DNA from 3 places in the Bacillus sp. ISL-39 genome. Region 2 is predicted to be linked to each of the others. Evidence: riboswitches for the same ligand, from Rfam matches in the RefSeq annotation. Region 2 holds a riboswitch; each other region holds the start of a gene.
What was found. Region 2 has a riboswitch for cyclic di-GMP ahead of J7E37_RS06875 (DUF5667 domain-containing protein). Riboswitches for the same ligand answer to the same signal wherever they lie in the genome.
Positions count from the first base shown of each region.

Region 1: linked by a shared signal. The riboswitch ahead of J7E37_RS18535 (DUF192 domain-containing protein) and the one ahead of J7E37_RS06875 (DUF5667 domain-containing protein) in region 2 are both predicted to bind cyclic di-GMP.
Region 3: linked by a shared signal. The riboswitch ahead of J7E37_RS07700 (hypothetical protein) and the one ahead of J7E37_RS06875 (DUF5667 domain-containing protein) in region 2 are both predicted to bind cyclic di-GMP.

Region 1 is NZ_JAGGQM010000027.1:15,550-21,959, reverse strand. It holds gene J7E37_RS18555 (pilus assembly protein TadG-related protein) at 1-191, opposite strand, end outside; gene J7E37_RS18550 (TadE/TadG family type IV pilus assembly protein) at 202-585, opposite strand; gene J7E37_RS18545 (A24 family peptidase) at 582-1,103, opposite strand; gene J7E37_RS18540 (Flp family type IVb pilin) at 1,231-1,422, opposite strand; gene J7E37_RS18535 (DUF192 domain-containing protein) at 1,439-1,783, opposite strand; cyclic di-GMP riboswitch class I at 1,877-1,963, opposite strand; gene J7E37_RS18530 (SET domain-containing protein) at 2,379-2,762, shown strand; gene J7E37_RS18525 (PAS domain-containing sensor histidine kinase) at 2,813-4,276, opposite strand; gene hemY (protoporphyrinogen oxidase) at 4,407-5,819, opposite strand.
Region 2 is NZ_JAGGQM010000005.1:154,765-161,174, reverse strand. It holds gene J7E37_RS06880 (pirin family protein) at 554-1,399, shown strand; cyclic di-GMP riboswitch class I at 1,467-1,550, shown strand; gene J7E37_RS06875 (DUF5667 domain-containing protein) at 1,639-2,853, shown strand; gene J7E37_RS06870 (FbpB family small basic protein) at 3,356-3,481, shown strand; gene J7E37_RS06865 (sporulation protein) at 3,502-3,900, shown strand; gene J7E37_RS06860 (protein kinase family protein) at 3,952-4,566, shown strand; gene J7E37_RS06855 (STAS domain-containing protein) at 4,853-5,692, shown strand; gene J7E37_RS06850 (P-loop NTPase family protein) at 6,000-6,410, shown strand, end outside.
Region 3 is NZ_JAGGQM010000006.1:2,708-9,117, reverse strand. It holds gene J7E37_RS07720 (HIT family protein) at 1-76, opposite strand, end outside; gene J7E37_RS07715 (DinB family protein) at 247-699, opposite strand; gene J7E37_RS07710 (DoxX family protein) at 954-1,469, shown strand; gene J7E37_RS07705 (nucleoside triphosphate pyrophosphohydrolase) at 1,515-1,847, opposite strand; gene J7E37_RS07700 (hypothetical protein) at 2,187-2,411, opposite strand; cyclic di-GMP riboswitch class I at 2,675-2,759, opposite strand; gene J7E37_RS07695 (hypothetical protein) at 3,034-3,378, shown strand; gene nadE (ammonia-dependent NAD(+) synthetase) at 3,429-4,250, opposite strand; gene J7E37_RS07685 (lactonase family protein) at 4,519-5,574, shown strand; gene J7E37_RS07680 (Gfo/Idh/MocA family protein) at 5,634-6,410, opposite strand, start outside.

The sequences.
Region 1 (6,410 bases), on a different contig from region 2:
GCTTCGTTGTTTGTCAGCTCCTGTGCTCCAGAAAGGACAGCCGCATTAGCCGTTTTCTGCAGCTCCGCCTTCGTCATATATACCATCCCGCCGTCAATTGCAAGACCGGCCATACTAAGGATGACAAACATCGAAAGGGCCGCCAAAAGAATGGTGTTTCCTGATTCATCCGCTAACCATCTTCTTGCCATTTTTTCCTCCTCACTCCACTCTGATCGTTGACTCCGCCGTAATCGTCAAGGATGAAGAAAACAGGCTGGATATAAACGGAGTGAAAAATTGATAAGGATATTCTAGCTTCACAGTTATATAGTCACCAGCAACACGTCCCGATTCTCCAGGGGAAATCGAGATGGCCAGTTTATCAATTTCATTCAGCTGTACGTAATCCCTGGCAAAAGCAGTAACTTCAGAATCACTTTTACCGAGACCTCCCACCCTGACGGTTTCCTGGGCCGCCATATGAAGATGGGCATAAGAATACATAATCCTTCCGAAATCCAAAATGCCTACCAACAGCAATAAAAGAACCGGCAGAACAAGGGCCGTCTCAACGAGTGATTGCCCTCTCTCATCACGTCTCAAAACAATCCTCCTCCAGCTGGAAACACAATGGCAGCCAAAGCTCCAATCGCGATCGCCACTCCATATGGATAGGTCGTGTTCAAGGCTTCCTTATCCAGTCCATGCGGGACTTTCATACCGCTACGCAGCCCGCCCAGGAACATGCCGATCTGTTTTAGCCTGTTTATGGCACCCTTCCTGAAAAACAGGATCAACAGTGCCAAAATCCCTCCAGCCAGCGCCATATACACAGCCGCCGTCAATACAAATACAGCTCCCTTTAAGCTCCCCACCACCGCAAGCAGTTTCACATCCCCAGCTCCCATGCCTCCGAGCAAATAGGGAATCAGCAAAATAGAGAAACCAACTGCTGTTCCTGCAAGAGCAAAGGTGAGGCCCTGGATTCCATCAGTGGCTGTATTTAAAGCCAGACCAGCTAGTAAAAAAGGAAATAAAACTTTGTTATAAATCTTCCGTTCTCTCAAATCGGTTATGACACAAATCACTATTAATGTTATCAATAAAAAGTCGACTAACATCGATCTACCTCATTTCAGTGAGGAGTTTTAAAAAAGCCTCACGTTTCTCAACGCGAGGCTGTTTCTAGGTGTACCTCTGACTACAACTTATAAGTGAATGTATAAATGCCTTAGTCAATAGGAACGATTATGGTGTAGTAGGAGTATCATTTCTTCCGGTTACAGCATCGGTTACCTCAGTAAACATAGCAAGAATTTCTTCACGCAATAAAGCTAACACTCCAACAACCGCCACCGCAATAACTCCAAGTACCAAACCGTACTCCGTCATACCTTGTCCTTGTTCTTCTGTGAATAGTGCTTTCATTTTTGCTTTCATTGTTTAAAACCCCTTTTCATTTTATTAGTTTGATAGAATGACCGACTTTCGTTCCGCTATTCCGAATCGTGCCTTCTGGAAGCTCGAAGACGGAATATGCACCTTTGCAGCGCTTTCCCATTTTCGCAGGCTCAAGTTGTTCGTCCGCGCCTACAATCTCATCGTTCTCGTTGATGTAAAGAACATCGATGGAATAGTTCATAAAAAAGGTATGGATGGACCGGCAGGGCTTTATATAGAGACTGTGTCCTTCTGGCAAGCTTTCTGTCAGCATCAACCCTTTGAATCTGCTGAAAAAGGTATCTGCTATTTTTACATCCGCTGCCAATTCTTTGCCGTTCACTTCGTTCACTAGTCTCATTTCGCTTTTCACCTCCGACTGTACAAAAATAACCCCGCCTTTACCGAAAGGGGGGTTCGCTGAATACATATTTCATGTAATTCACCCTGATCTTTCGGTAGCTGGCTGGCTTAGCAATGGATTGCCGTAGCCCCTTTAGCTTTGCGTCGCTGGTTTTCACCAGGTTTGCCTTTATCGAGAACCAGTGTATATCCGACTGATCTCTTATCCACATCATAATTTGAATCATTCTTCAACAAAATCCATCAAAAATCCTGATTTTTCTAAAAATTTAACCAGGTATTTTTGCTCAGGAAAAAGAAACTACTTTTCCGATAGATAGTACTTAAATCACTATTCGGATGGTTAACAATTTTCTGATGTGAATAACTTAGCTGAACAAAGCTTTTATTTTGGATAATTAGGCATGCTCCCTTACACGGTTTATAGGTAGAATGTTTTGTTTTCTGTGGATTTTTCCATCTCGAATAGGCCATAAACCACTAAATTCCTTGAAATAAATATGGATTTTTATAATATATTTGCATTTCTTTTAAAAAACCGTCATGCTAGTGGATGAAGAACAACAATGTAATAAAGCGAGCAGGTGAAAAAAATGATCGAAGTTAAAACTTCTGAAATTAGCGATGGTGAATTCAATAGAGGGATATTCGCAACTCGTGATATTGCAAAAGGCGAATTGATCCATGAGGCTCCCGTGCTATCCTATCCAAACGATCAGCATGTCCATATCGAGAAAACTGCGCTGGCGGATTATGCCTTCGAATATGGCATCAACCATTCTGCCCTCCTTCTTGGATATGGAATGTTATTCAACCACTCATACGAGCCTAACGCAACGTATGAAATCAATTTCGACAATCACACATTTGATTTCTATGCCTACCGTGATATCAGCGCCGGTGAAGAAATTTTCATTAATTATAATGGGGAAGAGGATAATAACGATCCATTATGGTTCAACAAAGAAGAGGAATAACAAGAAAACGGCTTCCCATTCAGGGAGCCGCTTTTTTATGGTTCTCTATCCTATATCTCCAAACAATCCAGTTCAACAATCACTGTTGTCCCCTTACCCTCTTCACTGATGATCTTCATTGTTCCATTATGCTCCTGGATGATTTTATTGCTCACCGTCAATCCAAGTCCAATCCCTTTATCTTTTGTCGTATAAAAAGGCGTCCCAAGGTATCTAAGCCGGTCCGCTTCGATGCCCGTTCCCTCATCTGAAATGCTTATCTGCAGCTTCCCCGAACCTTTCATCTGAAGGTCAATATGAATTTTCCCGCCTTCAGGCATGGATTCAATCGCATTTTTCATAAAGTTTAAAAATACCTGTTTTAGCTGGTGCGGATTGCATGAAAGCATGAGATTCTTTTCTTGAAAATTAGTGATGATTTGGACATTATGCAACAATGCTTGCGGGTGAATTATTTTGATTGTGCTGTCCAGGATTGACTTCATGTTTCCCTTTACAAACTTTACCGCCTGCGGCTTTGCAAGTGACATAAACTCATTGACTATCGTATCGATCCTGTCAAGTTCATTCATGATGATAGCCAGGTAATCCTCCTGCTTCTCCTTATCGAGACATGTCTGCAATAATTTCGAGAAACCTTTCAATGAAGTAAGCGGATTGCGAATTTCATGAGCCACTCCTGCTGCCAGCTGTCCGGTGATGGAAAGCCTGTCCAGGTTTCGGATCGTGGCGTCCTGCTTGACACGGTCGGTAATATTCCTGCCGACACTGACAAATGACTCTATCTCTTTTTTCTCATTGTAAATCGGTGAAAAATTGTACTCTGTGTAAACCGTATTTTGGTCACAGGTCGTAAACTTCTTCCGTAAAATTTGGGGTTCACCTGATTCCAGAATTTCCTCAAGCTTTTTATCAAGAATGACATCTTCATCAGGTGTCAAAAATTCACTCAAGCTTTTGCCGACAATTTGCTCTGGCTTCAGACTGATTACTTTTCCATGTGAGGGTGATGCATACACTATCACTTTATTCTTATCAATCACCTTGATCATGTCAGTCGTATTCTCGGTGATCAATTCGTACAATTCCCGGGTTCTATTCAGTTCACGCTCCATGTTCACCATTTTGGTAATGTCACGGTAAATCGCAATGATTGCGATGATTTTCCCGTGCTTATTCCGAAAAGGAGAGTAGGAGACCGCAATATCCAGCATTGATCCGTCTTTATGATATCGCTGGGTTATCATATTTGTAAAAGCCTTGCCATTCTTGACTTGGGCTATGATTCCTGGAACATAATCAGGGTTTGAGAACTCATAAAAGGTTCTTCCAATCAAGTCTTCTTCTGTATAGCCGAATATTTCGGTGTACTTATGGTTGATTCTTAAAAATCGATTCTCCATATCGACAATAGCAAATCCGTCAGCCGTGCAATCCAAAAATAAACTCAGCAGTTCATTAGGATTATAGATTGTTTCATCATCTGTCCCGAATATTGGGAAACTATTACGCATAGAGATCTCTCCAAACTTTTTTTCCTTATAAATCTATTTTACAGAAGATTTAGATATTTAAAAAGAAATATTTGGCTATCATACTATTAAAAGTAAAAAACCGCTATCTTTTGAAAGACAGCGGCAGATATTACTTTGAAGTCAGATGGCTGATTACTTTTTCCACCGCAGATTCCGCCTGGTCGATACAGCCAGGGATGCCCACTCCCTCAAATGACCCTCCGGCAAGGAAGACACCAGGAAGTTCCCGGCTAAGCTGCTTTTTAACTAGGGCAATTCTTTCAAGATGCCCGACCGTATATTGCGGCATCGCTTTTCTCCACCTTGTTATGACATGGAAGAGGGGTTTTGCGGTAATGTTCATTGTCTTATTCAAGTCTCTTAATACCAGCTCGACGATCTCCTCATCTGACAAATCAACTGCTTCCTGGTCATCCGGTTTACCGACATAGCAGCGGAGCAAGGCCATATCATCAGGAGATGTGCCAGGCCATTTCTTGTGCGTCCAGGTACATGCAGTTATCCTGAAATCGCTGTTCCTTGAAACGAGGAAGCCAGTACCATTGATATCTTTCTCGATTGCTGATTTCGGGAATGCCATCGCGACATTTGCCACGGAATTGGACGGCATATCTGTAAACTGTTCCATAAATGCGTATTCGGAAAGCATACGCTGGGCATGGAAATGATCTGTAGTAATGACGACACTGTCCGCTGCTTCTACTTCGCCAGTTTCGAAGTGAACTTGATAGGTATTTCCTGTCTTCGCTACCTTTTTCACAGCATTTCCCTTCATGACCGTCCCCTCTTCCAGGCGGCTTTCAACCCGGTGGATCAACTCCTCGAGGCCCGTTGACAATGAGATGAACATGCCCTTTTTTGAGCCAGGCTTTTTGGCTGTCTTCGGCGGCTTTGGCATCGATTTATTCAGTCCAACCACCAGGCTCCGATGCTTCTGTTCAATTTCATAGAAGTTCGGGAACAATGACATCAAGCTCAGTTCATCAATGTCGCCTGCATAAATACCTGACAGTAATGGATCAATCAGATTGTCGACCACCTCATCGCCCAGCCGATAACGGAAAAATGCTCCAAGTGACTGGTCTGCTTTCGGCTCGCCTTTTGGTAAAATAAAGTCCCCCGCCGCACGCAATTTCCCCAGAGGTGAAAATAATCCCGATAACGCAAACGGCGTCACCTTCGTAGGTATGCCCATGAAAGAACCCTCGGGCATCGTGTGAAGCTTGCCTCTAGCGTAAATATAAGATTTGCCGGCTGTGTTGGAAATGATTTTATCCTTGAGGCCAACTTCTTCTATCAATCTCATCGCACTCTTCTTTCTCGCTATGATCGAATCCGGACCTCTTTCAATAACGAATCCGTCCCGTTTTTCAGTGCTGATGACACCACCAAGGCGTTCGCTTGCCTCAATCAATTCCACTTTTATGGATAATTGCTTTTCCCTGGCTTCCTTTTGGAGATAATATGCTGCCGCCAGCCCGGTAATCCCGCCGCCAACAACAATGACCTTCTTTTCTTCCATTCCGCTCACCTATTCTTTAGTAATGTATTGATTATCCTATAATTGAATTAACTAGGTATGTGAAGTTTTTAACATATTTAAAGTATAGCACCGGAAATTAAAAGGAAGATGGTAGTTTTTTTACTAAAATGTGAACGAAGAATTTGGAGAAAATAACGAAGGATTTCCTATTTGCGGAATTTGCAGAAACGGGTGCGATTTGGAGGGATTCTTTCAAAATCAAGTATCTTTCCTTCGCTGGTACTAGATGTCTTTTAATGAAATGCACCCTTATGGAATGCTGGGCCGCTGCATAAGGGTACGATTCGCTCTTTATCGTACCTTATAGCAGACGAAAACCTCGCATAAGGGTACGATTCGCTCTTTATCGTACCCTTATAGCAGACGAAAACCTCGCATAAGGGTACGATTCGCTCTTTATCGTACCCTTATAGCAGACAAATGCCTCGCATAAGGGTACGATTCGCTCTTTATCGTACCCTTATAGCAGACAAATGCCTCGCATAAGGATACGATTCGCTCTTTATCGTACCCTTATAGCCGCGAAAACCTCGCATAAGGGTACGATTCGCTCTTTATCGTACCCTTATA
Region 2 (6,410 bases):
CACCAGCTTTTTCGGCACTGTATGGTCTTTATAACTCCTCTAAAGACCGCGCCACCCGCTTTTTCGGCACTGGCTGGTCTTTATAACTCCTCTAAAGGCCACGCCAATCACTTTTTCGGCACTGTATGGTCATTATAACTCTTCTAAAGACCACGCCAATCACTTTTTCGGCACTGGTTGGTCTTTATAACTCCTCTAAAGACCACGCCACCCGCTTTTTCGGCACTGGCTGGTCTTTATAACTCTTCTAAAGACCACGCCACCCGCTTTTTTCGGCACTGTATGGTCATTATAACTCTTCTAAAGACCACGCCACCACGCCACCCGCTTTTTCGGCACTAGATGGTCTTTATAACTCCTCTTATTACGATTATTGACGTATATTCGATTGGGAAGCAGTTTCGAAAAGAGCCCGAAACCTTTAAGAGTGCGGATAACGGTACGTGTTCGTACAGTATCAAAACATGCGAAAGCAGTCTTATTTAAAATATATCGCGGGATTGTTATAATTTGGGGATAGTCACTACAGCTAGTAAAAAAAGGGGTTATCAAAATGTTCAAAAGAGATGTCAAGAAACATTGGACAGTTCAATATGAGGAAAGAGGGATGCCGCATGTCCAGGCAGGACTTGTGCTGAATCCCCAAAACTGGAGGGAATTGGACCCCTTCATTTTAATGGCGGAAGACTGGTTTAAGCGTGGTACTTTTTCTGATCACCCGCATCGCGGCTTCCAGACAATCACCTATATCATAGACGGCAGGCTGGAGCACATTGACAACCATGGCGGCCACAGCATCCTGGAGTCTGGGGACATTCAGTACATGAACGCTGGCAGCGGTGCGCGGCATGCTGAAGAGGCGGTTGATAACGATATTGCCCATACACTGCAGCTGTGGCTGAATCTGCCTAAGGAGTTGAAAGGCACAGCCACTTCTTATCAAAACGTGTATTCCGAACATGCACCCCTTGTCCAGTTTAAAGGCGGAACTTTAAAGGTGTATTCAGGTGAAACAGCGGGAGTGAAAGGCCCTCTCGAACCATTGGTACCTTTTACCCTGTCAGAAATTCAGCTGGCGGAGGGAGCGGAGTACGAATATGAATTGCCGGAAGGACATAACGCATTCCTTTATGTACTTTCAGGTGACGTCCAGGCAGGCTCAAGCCATACAAACCTTAAAAAGTCTTCCGCCGCAACATTGACCTTTAAAGACGGCGGCGAAGGCCTAAGTGAAATTTCACTAAAAGCATATCAGCGTTCCCGCGTGCTGGTATACTCCGGTAAGCCAATCAAGGAGGAAGTGGTTGCCTACGGACCATTCGTGATGAATTCGATGGAGGAGATTCGCCAGGCTTACCGTGATTATCAGGAAGGGAAATTCGGCACTGCGGCTGAATAAACCAAACTTTTTTAAAGTTTCTATTTATTTTTCTCTGTCGAAAAAGTAAGATAAAAGTAGAATTAAAATCCGATAATGGCAAACCCAGGGAAATCTGGGGACGCAAAGCTACAGGGGCTAAAGTCATCGACCATGCCAGCCAGTTGCCGAAGATTCACATAGCTTATGCATGTGCTGTTCTTCGGACAGCACTTTTTTGTCGATTTTAATTCCAATATGGTAAAAGTGGAGGTATTGGAATGAAGAAGATTTTAGCATCAACATTTTTGACAGGAATGCTGGTTTTTGGAACAGGAGTCTCTGCAGATGAGATAGTCGAAACAGTAGATCCGGGTACGACTCCTGACGAGTTTTTATTTACCTTTGATCAATTGTTTGAGGAATTGAAGCTTCTGCTAACCTTTGATGATGAACAAGAAGCCCAGCTTCTGCTTGAATTCGCGAATGAGAGATTAGCTGAGGCCACAGCAATGTCAGCTGAAGAAAAAGAAGAGTTCGTTCAAGCAGCCTTTGAGGAATACTTAGCGGCACTTGAGGTAGCCCAGGAAAAGGTAACGGAAGTGATTGTAGAAGATGGGACCGATGCTGAAGGTGAAGAAAATCTGACAGATGGGCTTGAAGAAGCATCTGAAGTTGAAGATGAGTTGACTGAGGGCCTTGAGGATGAGCTGAAGGAAGAAGTGGAAGAGGCAACCGAGCAAGCAAAGATCGTTGCTAATGTTGTGAAAGACTTGGACCAGGAAATGGTTGCCCAGCTGCGTGAACAGGAGTTAGGATATGGCCAAATCGCCCAAATCTTCTGGCTTGCAGAAGCAGCTGGCAAAACAGTCGAGGAAATCACTGCCTTATATACAGAGGAAAAGATTGGGTTCGGACAGGCCGCCAAACAGCTAGGTGTCCATCCATCGCAAATGAAAGGTCTCACATCAGGCAAAAAACAGGAATCTGAAAAAGAAATAGATGAAGATACAGAAACAGATGAAAACATCGAGGCGTCCGAAGAAGAGAGCAGTACAGAAGAAGCCGAACAGCAAGTGGATGAAACTGAAGTTGTAAATGAAAATGAAAGTGATGAGACAGCCACTGAACAATCCACTGTAGAGCAGGTGAGTGTTGCTTCGACACAAAGTATTGAAAAAGATGAAAAGAAGTCTGAAGAGAAACAGGCTATAGCATCAAAAAAAGCTGAAGAAAAACAACTTGAGACTGAAAAGAAAGCTGAAGCCAAGCAAAAAGAGGCAGCCGAAAAAGCAGAAAAGCAACAAAAGGAAGATGCAAAAAAAGCTGAAGAGCAACAAAGAGAAGCAGACAAAAAAGCTGAAGAAAAAAAGCGTGAAGAAGCCAAGAAAAATAAAGAAAAACAAGGAGATGAAGCCAACCAAGAAGATGATGAGCAGGACGATGACGGTGATGAAAAGGGAAACAAGGAAAAAGGGAAAAATAACGGTAAGTAAAAGTTAACATAAGTCAATGCCAGAAAACTACCTGGCAGTTAGATTCCAATCAATTGACGGAATGCGCCCAGTCATGTATCATAATCCTATACACTTGAATAGTTTCTCCTAAAGGGGAGTAGCTTTCACAACAGAGTCGTCATTACGGAGATCACTCCCGGCTTTGTTGGCAACGATCGTTGTTAGCAAGACCTTTGCCATATTTTTTGGTGAAGGTCTTTATTTGTTTTCGGACCTTCACCTGAGCGGGTGAAGGTCTTTTCATGGGTAACCATATACGAATGAGCCTTTATAAGATCATAAGAGAGAAATTATGGTCACAATAAGGCCGATAAAGTACCCTTTGCCACATTCAAGTAAAAATGAAAAGTGTAGAAAAGAGGGTTTCCCATAAGCACGCGCATGAGAAAGGAATGTAGAAACATTTTATAAATCTTCTATAGATATAAAGAGGCATTTTCCTAACGATAAACATAAATTTAAGTATTGGAGTGTGGATGTTGTGAAGAAATTAAGAATTAGTTTTAATGATCTTGTCAAAAAGAACAAGGAAGAATTGTTAGCAGACCAAAAGCGGATCGAGATAATTGAGAAGCGGCTTGATGACAAATACACCAACCCAAAATAGTTAATAGACGGAGGAACAGGATGTTATTACGGAAGTATATGTCTTTGCTGGGAGTAGGCTCCGCCCAGATTGACCTGATTTTGGTGAAGGATGTTTTAATTCCTGGGGAGTCAGTGAATGGAAAGTTCTTGATCAAGGGAGGTACGGTAGACCAGGACCTTCAGCTGATTGAGTGTGCCCTTGTCATGGTTAACTTAAAGACAGAAGCAGAAAAGGTACTGGATACTGCCACAATTGATGTGCCGTTAAGGATCCAGCCAGATGGGGATGATGAGGTGCCGTTCAGCTTCCTGCTGCCTGCGGATGTTCCTCCTTCAAACAAGGATATCTCTTATCATTTTAAAACCAAGCTGGTCTTTAAGCAGGGAACAGAAAGCTGGGATGAAGATATGATCAAGGTGGTAAAAGGGAATCAGTAAGTATAAAAAACCTTTTCCATCTTTTATGGAAATAGAGAAAGGGGCAAGAGAATGAATCAATATGAACATCTGGCAAACAGTGTTGTTTATTCAATCCGAGGATCAAAAGCAGCTTTAGTTCATAAAGATTCATCACTAAAGCTGGTTGGAGAAGGGAGAAGTGCTTTTGCGTTCAGAATCAAAGGAACGGATCTTGTTCTAAAGGTTTTTTTTCCGCAGTTTGAGAAGGTTGCAGCAGAAGAAGCGGGTATTTATAAGGAGCTTGCTGGAAATCCATTTTTCCCTGCTCTTCATGAATCGGGAAGCAATTATTTGGTAATGGATTATGTCCAAGGAATGACACTCTATCAATGTTTGGTAAATGGCATGCCGATTGCCGCGGGCCACATTGAGGAAGTCGATCAAGCCCTTAAGCTTGCGAGAGAGAAGGGATTAAACCCATCCGACATACATTTGCGGAACATTATCATCACTCCAGATGATGAAGTCAAGCTTATAGATGTGGCTCGATTCAGGCAGACAAAGCGATGTTCCCAGTGGGAGGACTTAAAAACGGCCTTTTATAAATTTTACAGGCATGACCGCTTTCCAAAGAAAATGCCAGAACCTGCGATGAATATAATTGCTTTTATTTATAAAAAAGGACTGCTGCCATCTATTAATTAAAGCATGGCTGCCAGTCCTCTTTTTATTTTTCTCAATGAGATACCTACGAAGCAAGGAGGTATAAGAAACAGTCTTTATCCATTACATATTTCCCGTATGGAAGGCCGGAAAAGGCAAAAAAATGCTGCCTCACTTGTTTAGCAGAACAAGATGGGCAAGGCCTATAAGTGCAAAAACTTGTCCTGCATTCTGAACCTGCGGTATGATGGTTTATAACAGTGCATTTTGAAGATAAGCCGTAGAAGCATATATATAAAATTGTCATTGAACACATGGAGGAATCTAAATGACCACAGAACTGCAAGCATTAGGAGAAGCAATTGTCAGCAGGAAGCATGAAATCGCTAAATCTGTCCACAAAGATAGGTATTCTGAAGCAGTTTTAACGGAAGCACAGAAATATGACCTTGGAAAAATTGAACAGCAGATTCTTGAGATCCGGGCGAACTTCATTGAAATTTTCGGCCAGGCATTGATTGATCATGAAGACCAGGAAAAAGCATTTGATAAAATTACAGACTGGGGAAAAGAAACCGGAGAGTATATCTACAAACTCGGTGCATCACTCGATGAAGCACTTAAAGATACAAGCTATTACCGAGAGCATATCTGGAGAGCAATCAAAGAAGAAGCGAAGGATATGTCCGCTTCTGCCATCTTTGGTGTATTAGATATAATTGATCCATTAATGGACCATGCTATATACAGCTTCAGCCTTACGTTCGTCGACGCTCACCAAAAAAGCCTTGAAAATGCCAAAACAGCGTTGCTTGAGCTGTCAGTGCCAGTCGTTCCATTAATGCCTGGAGTCGGTGTATTGCCTCTTGTCGGAAACGTTGATACTGAAAGGGCCCAGCTATTGATGGAAGAAACATTGGACCAGGCTGTAAAACTCAAGCTTACTCACCTCATCTTTGATGTGTCCGGGGTAATGATTGTCGATACGATGGTTGCGGACCAGCTGTTCAAGGTCATTAACGCCCTGTCACTAGTAGGGGTAAAAACAATCATGACGGGTATCCGTCCTGAGGTTGCCCATACAATGGTGACGCTTGGTCTAAACCTTGAGGGCATAATGGTAAAATCAAATCTTCATCAGGCATTCAAAGAGATCCAGACTCTGTAAAATGCATAGATTCGAAAAAGCTGCTCAGGCAGCTTTTTTTTTTGCGATAAAAGGAGGAATTACCATATAAGAAGAGAATTTTTTTATTTAATCTAAGTCTGTTTTCGTAAAGATTGTTGTTAAAATCCCAAAGCCGATTTAAACGTAATTCAAGCTATTTAGTAGGTCGGTATTAAATTTGCATGTTCTTTTCTCATTATTAGAGTCAACTTTGCAAAGAAACATAGTTCATTCAATCCTATTTTGCGGTCAATAGCAGCAAAGTTTGAGAAAAGAACCTAATCTAAAGACAAAGTGATGATGTTTTATGACTAAAATGAAACCTGATAAAATCCATATCATCGGGTCTGTTGCAAGCGGAAAGACGACCCTCGCCAGGAGCCTTTCAACCCGATACAACTTGCCTCATCATGAGCTTGACAATGTTGTCTGGCAAAGAACAGATACAGGGGATGTTAGACGCGGCGAAAAGGACCGAGATGACTATTTGCAGTCTATCATTAAAGAGGATGCGTGGATAATCGAGGGTGTCCATTATGAGTGGGTTTCGAAAAGCTTTGAAAACGCAGATATGATCATATTTTTGGACATTTCCTATAGAAAACGGATATACAGGATCATCAGAAGGTTCGTCTTGCAAAAGCTTGGACTCGAAAAGGCAAATTACGTTCCGACTTTTAAAATGTTCAGGAAGATGTTTATTTGGAATAGGTATTTT
Region 3 (6,410 bases), on a different contig from region 2:
AGGTTTCACTTTCCAGTACAATTTCCTGCTCTTCATCTGCGTGCACATTACAATATGGGCAATTCTCCTGGTACATTTTCTAGTGCCTCCATTCCTGCCAACCCTTACTTTTCCTCATTTTTTATTGTGCCTGTTCCTCCATTGATTGTTGTGTTATAGACACCATCCGCTTCCCTTATTTACTATTACGTATTAAGGGTTTTCAGGTTAATAAAACAGAGCCCATTTATAGCTTTTGCTACTCTATCACTTTACTAATTTTCTCATCACGTGAATTTGCCCAAGATGATAGGCTTCATGAAATAGTGACATGTTCGCAAGCTCTCCGAAAGTCTCCATCCCAAGGAAAGGCTTTTTGAGCTTTTCATCCAGCATTGAAGGCGGTATTTCCTTGATCCTTCCCAGCTGCGCTTTCAATTGGTCCCGCAAAACTTCAACGGAAGGAACATCTCCAGTCCAGTCGGATGGACGGGTACCATTTCCGAATAACTCTATGTAGTTTACAGGGAGATGACTTGATTTTTTCGGGAATCCCATCATGAATTGTTCTGTAACTGTCAGCACATGCCCGATGTGCCAGTGAATGTTATTATTGAAGCCCTCTGGCTGGACACTTGCCTGTTCCGTAGTGATGCCCTCAGTTGTTTTCAAAAAAGAACCTCTTGTTAATTCAAACTGCTTGAATAAAAGCTCGCTCATCCTTACCTTCCCCTTTCCAGCTTGTACTTCTCACTATATTTATTCTATATATTTCCATCATATGCGACAAGAAAAAGGAAAATAAAAAAATACCTGTGTAGGTATTATGTTGCATTAAAGGAATTTATTTGACAAAATTTGTTCAAAACATTATGGCTGATATGTGTCTTCACACTTTTTTCACAGATTTCCATAAATTGCTTTGATATCTTATAAGTGTAATAATTATTAATTTTTGAAGGGAAGCGATTTAGATGTTCGCTAAATGGTTAAGAGAAAACAATATTGCTGCTGGCCTGTTGACTGTGATTCGTGTTTGGCTGGGTTACAATTGGATGACTGCTGGATGGGGAAAATTAACTGGTGAAGGATTCGACGCAACTGGATATTTAAAAAATGCAGTTGCCAATCCAGTAAAAGGTCCAGACGGAAACGCAGTATATGGTTGGTATGTAAACTTCCTTGAAAGTTTTGCACTCCCGAATATCGAACTTTTCAACTTTATTGTCCCGCTGGGAGAATTCCTGGTTGGTCTTGGCTTGATTCTAGGAACACTGACAACTGCAGCCATGTTCTTCGGCCTTGTGATGAACTTCAGCTTCTTCCTTGCCGGAACAGTGTCTCACAACCCAACAGACATCTTCTTCGGCTTCATCATCCTGTTCGCTGGCTACAACGCTGGTAAATACGGCTTGGACCGCTGGGTGGTTCCTTTCATCCGCAAAACTGTTTTCAAACAAACACCAGAAGCTGCACATAAATCTGCTTAACGATATAGCAAAAGCCCTCCGCCGATAAGGCAGAGGGCTTTTTTATCAGGATTCTTCCTCAATTGTTTTAAGCATGATTTTTTTCCTGAAGCCGCCGCTGCGATTCTTCTTCAGCTGGCGCATAAACTCTACTTCCGATTCAGTGATTCCCCTGTGCTCGGCAATCGCATAGACCACCTCAAGCAAATCAACCATTTCACTCAGCAGCCTGTCTGTTCCAGCATTACGGAATTTCTCAACTTCCTCATTGAACTTCTCCATAAGTTTTTCACTATATTGACTGGCTTCCAAAATTTCAAATTCTACTTTCTTTCCCTTTTCCTTCATCAAATCAGGAAACAGGTCTCTTACGAGTTTGTTATATTCCTTTTTCTCCATGTCGATTCCCCTTTTGCTGTCCTATTGATAAACATATCCTTTAAACGAGATGTTCAAACACTTTTTTGAAATAATGCTCTTGTCCATAGTGGTTGTTGATTTCCGTTCCAGCCTCATCAAAAATACTCAAAAGGACATTCTTCTTTTACAAAGCAGAATACATACCAACCAGGTATTATCCCTCTGCCTAGTTAAATAGAGCAATAGAAAAAGCCTGTGGATCGGTCCACAGGCTTTTCGTATGAAATAAGAAAGATATAACTTGAGAATTGTCCAGCCGCACCGCCTAGCCCCTCAAGACGCTTGTCGGGGCTGACCAAGGCGCTTCCGCTTTTCTTGTCAAACTACATAATCTTCAGTTAACTTACTGCAGGCATTCGATAGATTCTGCAAGCATTCCATCCTTAGCTTTTCGTCGCAGATAAAGTCATTAAGCAGCTCTTCTTCAAGCTTCAATTGAATTTGATTGATTTCTTCCCGGAACCTCTCTCTTTTTTCAACTTCAGATAAATGAAACTCTATCTCCCGTTCAAAGTACTCTACCGTCCCAAATAAAACCGTCAACGTTTCCTCCACCTTTCATAAAAAAATTGAACATTGGCTAAAACCAAATCTGCCAAAAGGATCATTTTATTTTGTCCTGTCAAGTATCTTAGGTATTATTTATCCTATATCGCAATATACAAACGTGAAATTCGTTTCTTTTTGCAATATGGTGCAGAAAGAGACATTCCAAATAAAAAATCCCCCAAAAGGACGGCGGATTTTAATGTGGCAAACAGTCTTTAAAACCATCCACCTGTACCTGGTGTTCTCATCCGTTCTTTTTTGGCAGCCCGACGATCATAGCAGTGATGCCTTAGACTCGTGGCTTTGCGTCCTCACCTTTCGATGAGTTTGCCTTTTTCAGTTCTAATTAAAATATAAAACTATAGTACCGTTATTTCAACAATTTTCGCCATTTTCTTACAAGGATGAGTCTTTTTTCCTAGAACCATTTATAGAGAAATCTTTTATGAGATAGTTTAATACCTGCAGATTGATAGAAACAGCTTTTGGGAAGCACTGTACAAATTCGGACTAGGATTGTTTTAACAATGTAATATCCCAGCAATCTCTATGTAAAATTCGCTTGCTAGAATAAAGGGAAGAAGCTTTATTACAGGCGAATGGCAGGAGGATCCTTATGGAACAGCATGTTAAGAAGTCGCTAGATGAATGGAAAACAGAAATTGAAGAGATTCTTCAAGAGATTGATTCGGAGTATGAAGAAGTTAAAAACGAGTTAAAAGTGTATACATATAAATTCAACATCACAAAGCAAGTCGTCCAGTCGACAGTGAATCCAGACTTGAACAGGAAAATCCGTGAACTGTATCATCAGCCATTTGAGGAGAAATTCAATGATTTGAAGGAATATATCAAGGAATTGGAAGAGAAAAAGCGAGTCTTCCAAATGTTCACCGATAAAATCGACAAAGTGACGGAAAAAGAAGATACGCCGCATTTCGCAGTGGCGCAAACTGAATAAATGAAAAGCCTGGCTGATTGATCGAAGATCTCAGCCAGGCTTTTTTATGCTTATCTCTTCCACCAAGAATCAAACATGGATGCAGGCATATGCCGTTTATGCTCGGAAGCAAGGTATCTGCCTTCAATTTTGCCAGCGTCCGCTTCGTCAATCTGCTTTCCTTCCAGATAGTCATCGATTGCTTCATAGCTGACTCCAAGCTCGGTTTCATCGGACTGAAGCGGCTTGTTGTCAAGAAGGTCGGCAGTAGGCTCTTTCAGGTACAGTCTCGGTTCTGCGTTCAATGCCTTCAGCAGTTCCCTGCCCTGACGCTTGTTCAGTCCGGATAGAGGCAGCAAATCGGCACCGCCGTCCCCGTATTTTGTAAAGAATCCGGTCACAGCCTCGGCAGCATGGTCTGTCCCGATCACCAGCAAGCCTTCCTGTCCTGCGATGGCATACTGTGTGATCATTCTCATCCTTGCCTTTGCGTTTCCTTTATTAAAATCCGTCATATTATCGCCAATCGCTTCCTCGAACTGTGTATTGAACGTATCGACAGCAGGCTGGATATTGAAGGTGATCGTCTGGTCAGCCTTGATGAAGTCCAATGCTTTCTGTGCATCTTCCTCGTCTTTTTGCACAGCATATGGAAGTCTGACTGCTACGAATTTGGCCTCCTTGCCTTCTGACCGCAATTCCTCCGCTGCCATCTGCGCCAGCCTTCCAGCGAGGGTGGAATCCTGGCCGCCGCTGATTCCAAGCACGAACCCTTTTGCCCTTGAGACAAGTAAATATTCCTTTAAAAAATCGATTCTCTTCCTGATTTCCTGCTGGGGATCGATTTGCGGCTTCACATTCAATGCGTCAATTATCTGTTTTTGCAAGCTCATAATAAACCTCCTAAACACTTTAAACTGATATCAGGCTCTTTCGTCTATTGAGAAAACTTTGCTAGAATCTCATTATAAAAGAGCATATCCCTTAAAAAGCTTAAAGTCCAGATTTTGGTCAGGTTATCTAACATTCATTTTACAAACTGAAGATCTCCTGTACTATTTTACCCATTCACCTGTTGTTCGTAACATTTTGTCACCCAGGATTTTTTTGCTAGACTATATCTTAGACAATTAATGCTTAATCAAATTGGAGGCATTCATAATGGCAACCCATGAAAAGTTCAAAGGCTATTTCGGTACATATACAAAAGAAGACAGCGAGGGCATCTACTCTTTCACCCTTGATCCAGTGAATGGAAAAATCCTCGACGTGGAACCAGCGGCAGCCCTGGAAAATCCTACATACCTGACAATCAGTGACGACAACCGCTTTCTCTATGCTGTCGCAAAGGAAGGTGGTACAGGAGGAGTGGCAGGTTTCCGCATTCTCGATTCCGGAAAGCTATCATTCATCAATTCCGAGTTTGCACAAGGAGCGTCACCATGCCATGTGAGCGTGAACGAGGAAAATAACCTGCTTTTATCCGCCAATTACCATAAAGGGTCTGCTGATTCCTATCTGCTGAACCCTGAAACAGGCAATATTGAGTCGGTCTTATCAAGCGCGGTCCATGATGGCTCAGGACCGGATGAGCGCCAGGAAAAAGCACACACCCATTATGCGGGATTTACACCGGACGGAAACCATTCAGCAGTAATCGACCTTGGCATCGACCAATTGATTACCTATACTCTGGATAACGGCCAGCTGATCGAGAAGAGTGTGCTCCATATTGCACCAGGCAGCGGTCCAAGGCATCTTGTTTTCCATCCAAACAATACCATCGCCTATTTGATGACAGAATTCAGCTCTGAAGTACTTGTTTTAAAATACAATTCACAGGAAGGCAGCTTTGAACAGCTGCAGGCCATCTCCACCCTGCCTGCAGATTTTACCGACAACAACCAAGGAAGCGCCATCCATATTTCATCTGATGGGAAGTACGTCTACGCTGCCAACCGCGGCCATGACAGTATCGCGATTTTTAAGGTGGACCCAGAAAGCTTCCAGCTTGATTTTGTCGAGCTTACGTCTACGGAGGGGAATTGGCCAAGGGATTTTGTGCTAGACCCCAGTGAGAAATTCCTGATTGCCGCCAACCAGAATTCCAGCAATGTCGCGCTGTATTCCCGTGATACAGATACAGGCAGATTGACATTGCTGCAGTCAGATGTGAAGGTGCCGGATCCAGTATGCGTGAAGTTTTTGAATTATTGATCCTCGGGCATTCTGAAAAATGCTAAAAGGCAGGTGCACAAAAGGCACCTGCCCTTTTTCTATTTGTCGCTCGGGAATCTGACACCCATTTGCGACCTTGCCTCATCAAGAATCCTCATCGTGATCCTCGAGTTTTCAAGCGAGTTGTTCCTTGATTCCAGTTTCCCTTGCTGAATCAAGTTAATGAATTCCTCCGCTTCATAAAACATATTATCATCCAGTTGTTCTCTCGAAATATCTTCATATCTCCCATCACGATAGAGAATTTCCACTTTTTCCGGCGTACTGATTTTATCAATCTTGATGTTCCCATTCTCGCCGTGTATCTCAGAAGGAAGAGATGAATCAGTGATTTTCGAAAACATGATGACCGCATCCATTTCCTCATATTTCATAATCAGGCTGCCTTCCCCATCCACACCTGATTCAAGCAAATAGCCGGTTGCCTGAATAGACTTTGGCTCTCCAAACAGGACAACGAGAGGATAGAGGCAATAGATGCCGATGTCCATCAGTGAACCTGCCGAAAATTTCGGGTTGAAGGCGTTCAATACGGTACCTTCTTTATACTTGTCATAGCGGGACGAATACTGGCAATAGCTGGCGAAGTACCTTCTGATCGTGCCGATTTTATCCAGATTCTCCTGGACGGCCTTGAAGTTCGGCATCAGGGTCGATTTTAGCGCCTCCATCAAAACAACCTGATGATCCTTTGCCGTCCTGATCATATCGTCCAGCTCGCCGCTGTTAGACGCAATTGCTTTTTCGCAGAGAACATGCTTGCCATTTTCCATGAGAGTCTTCGCCTGGCTGGCATGCAGAGAATTGGGACTTGC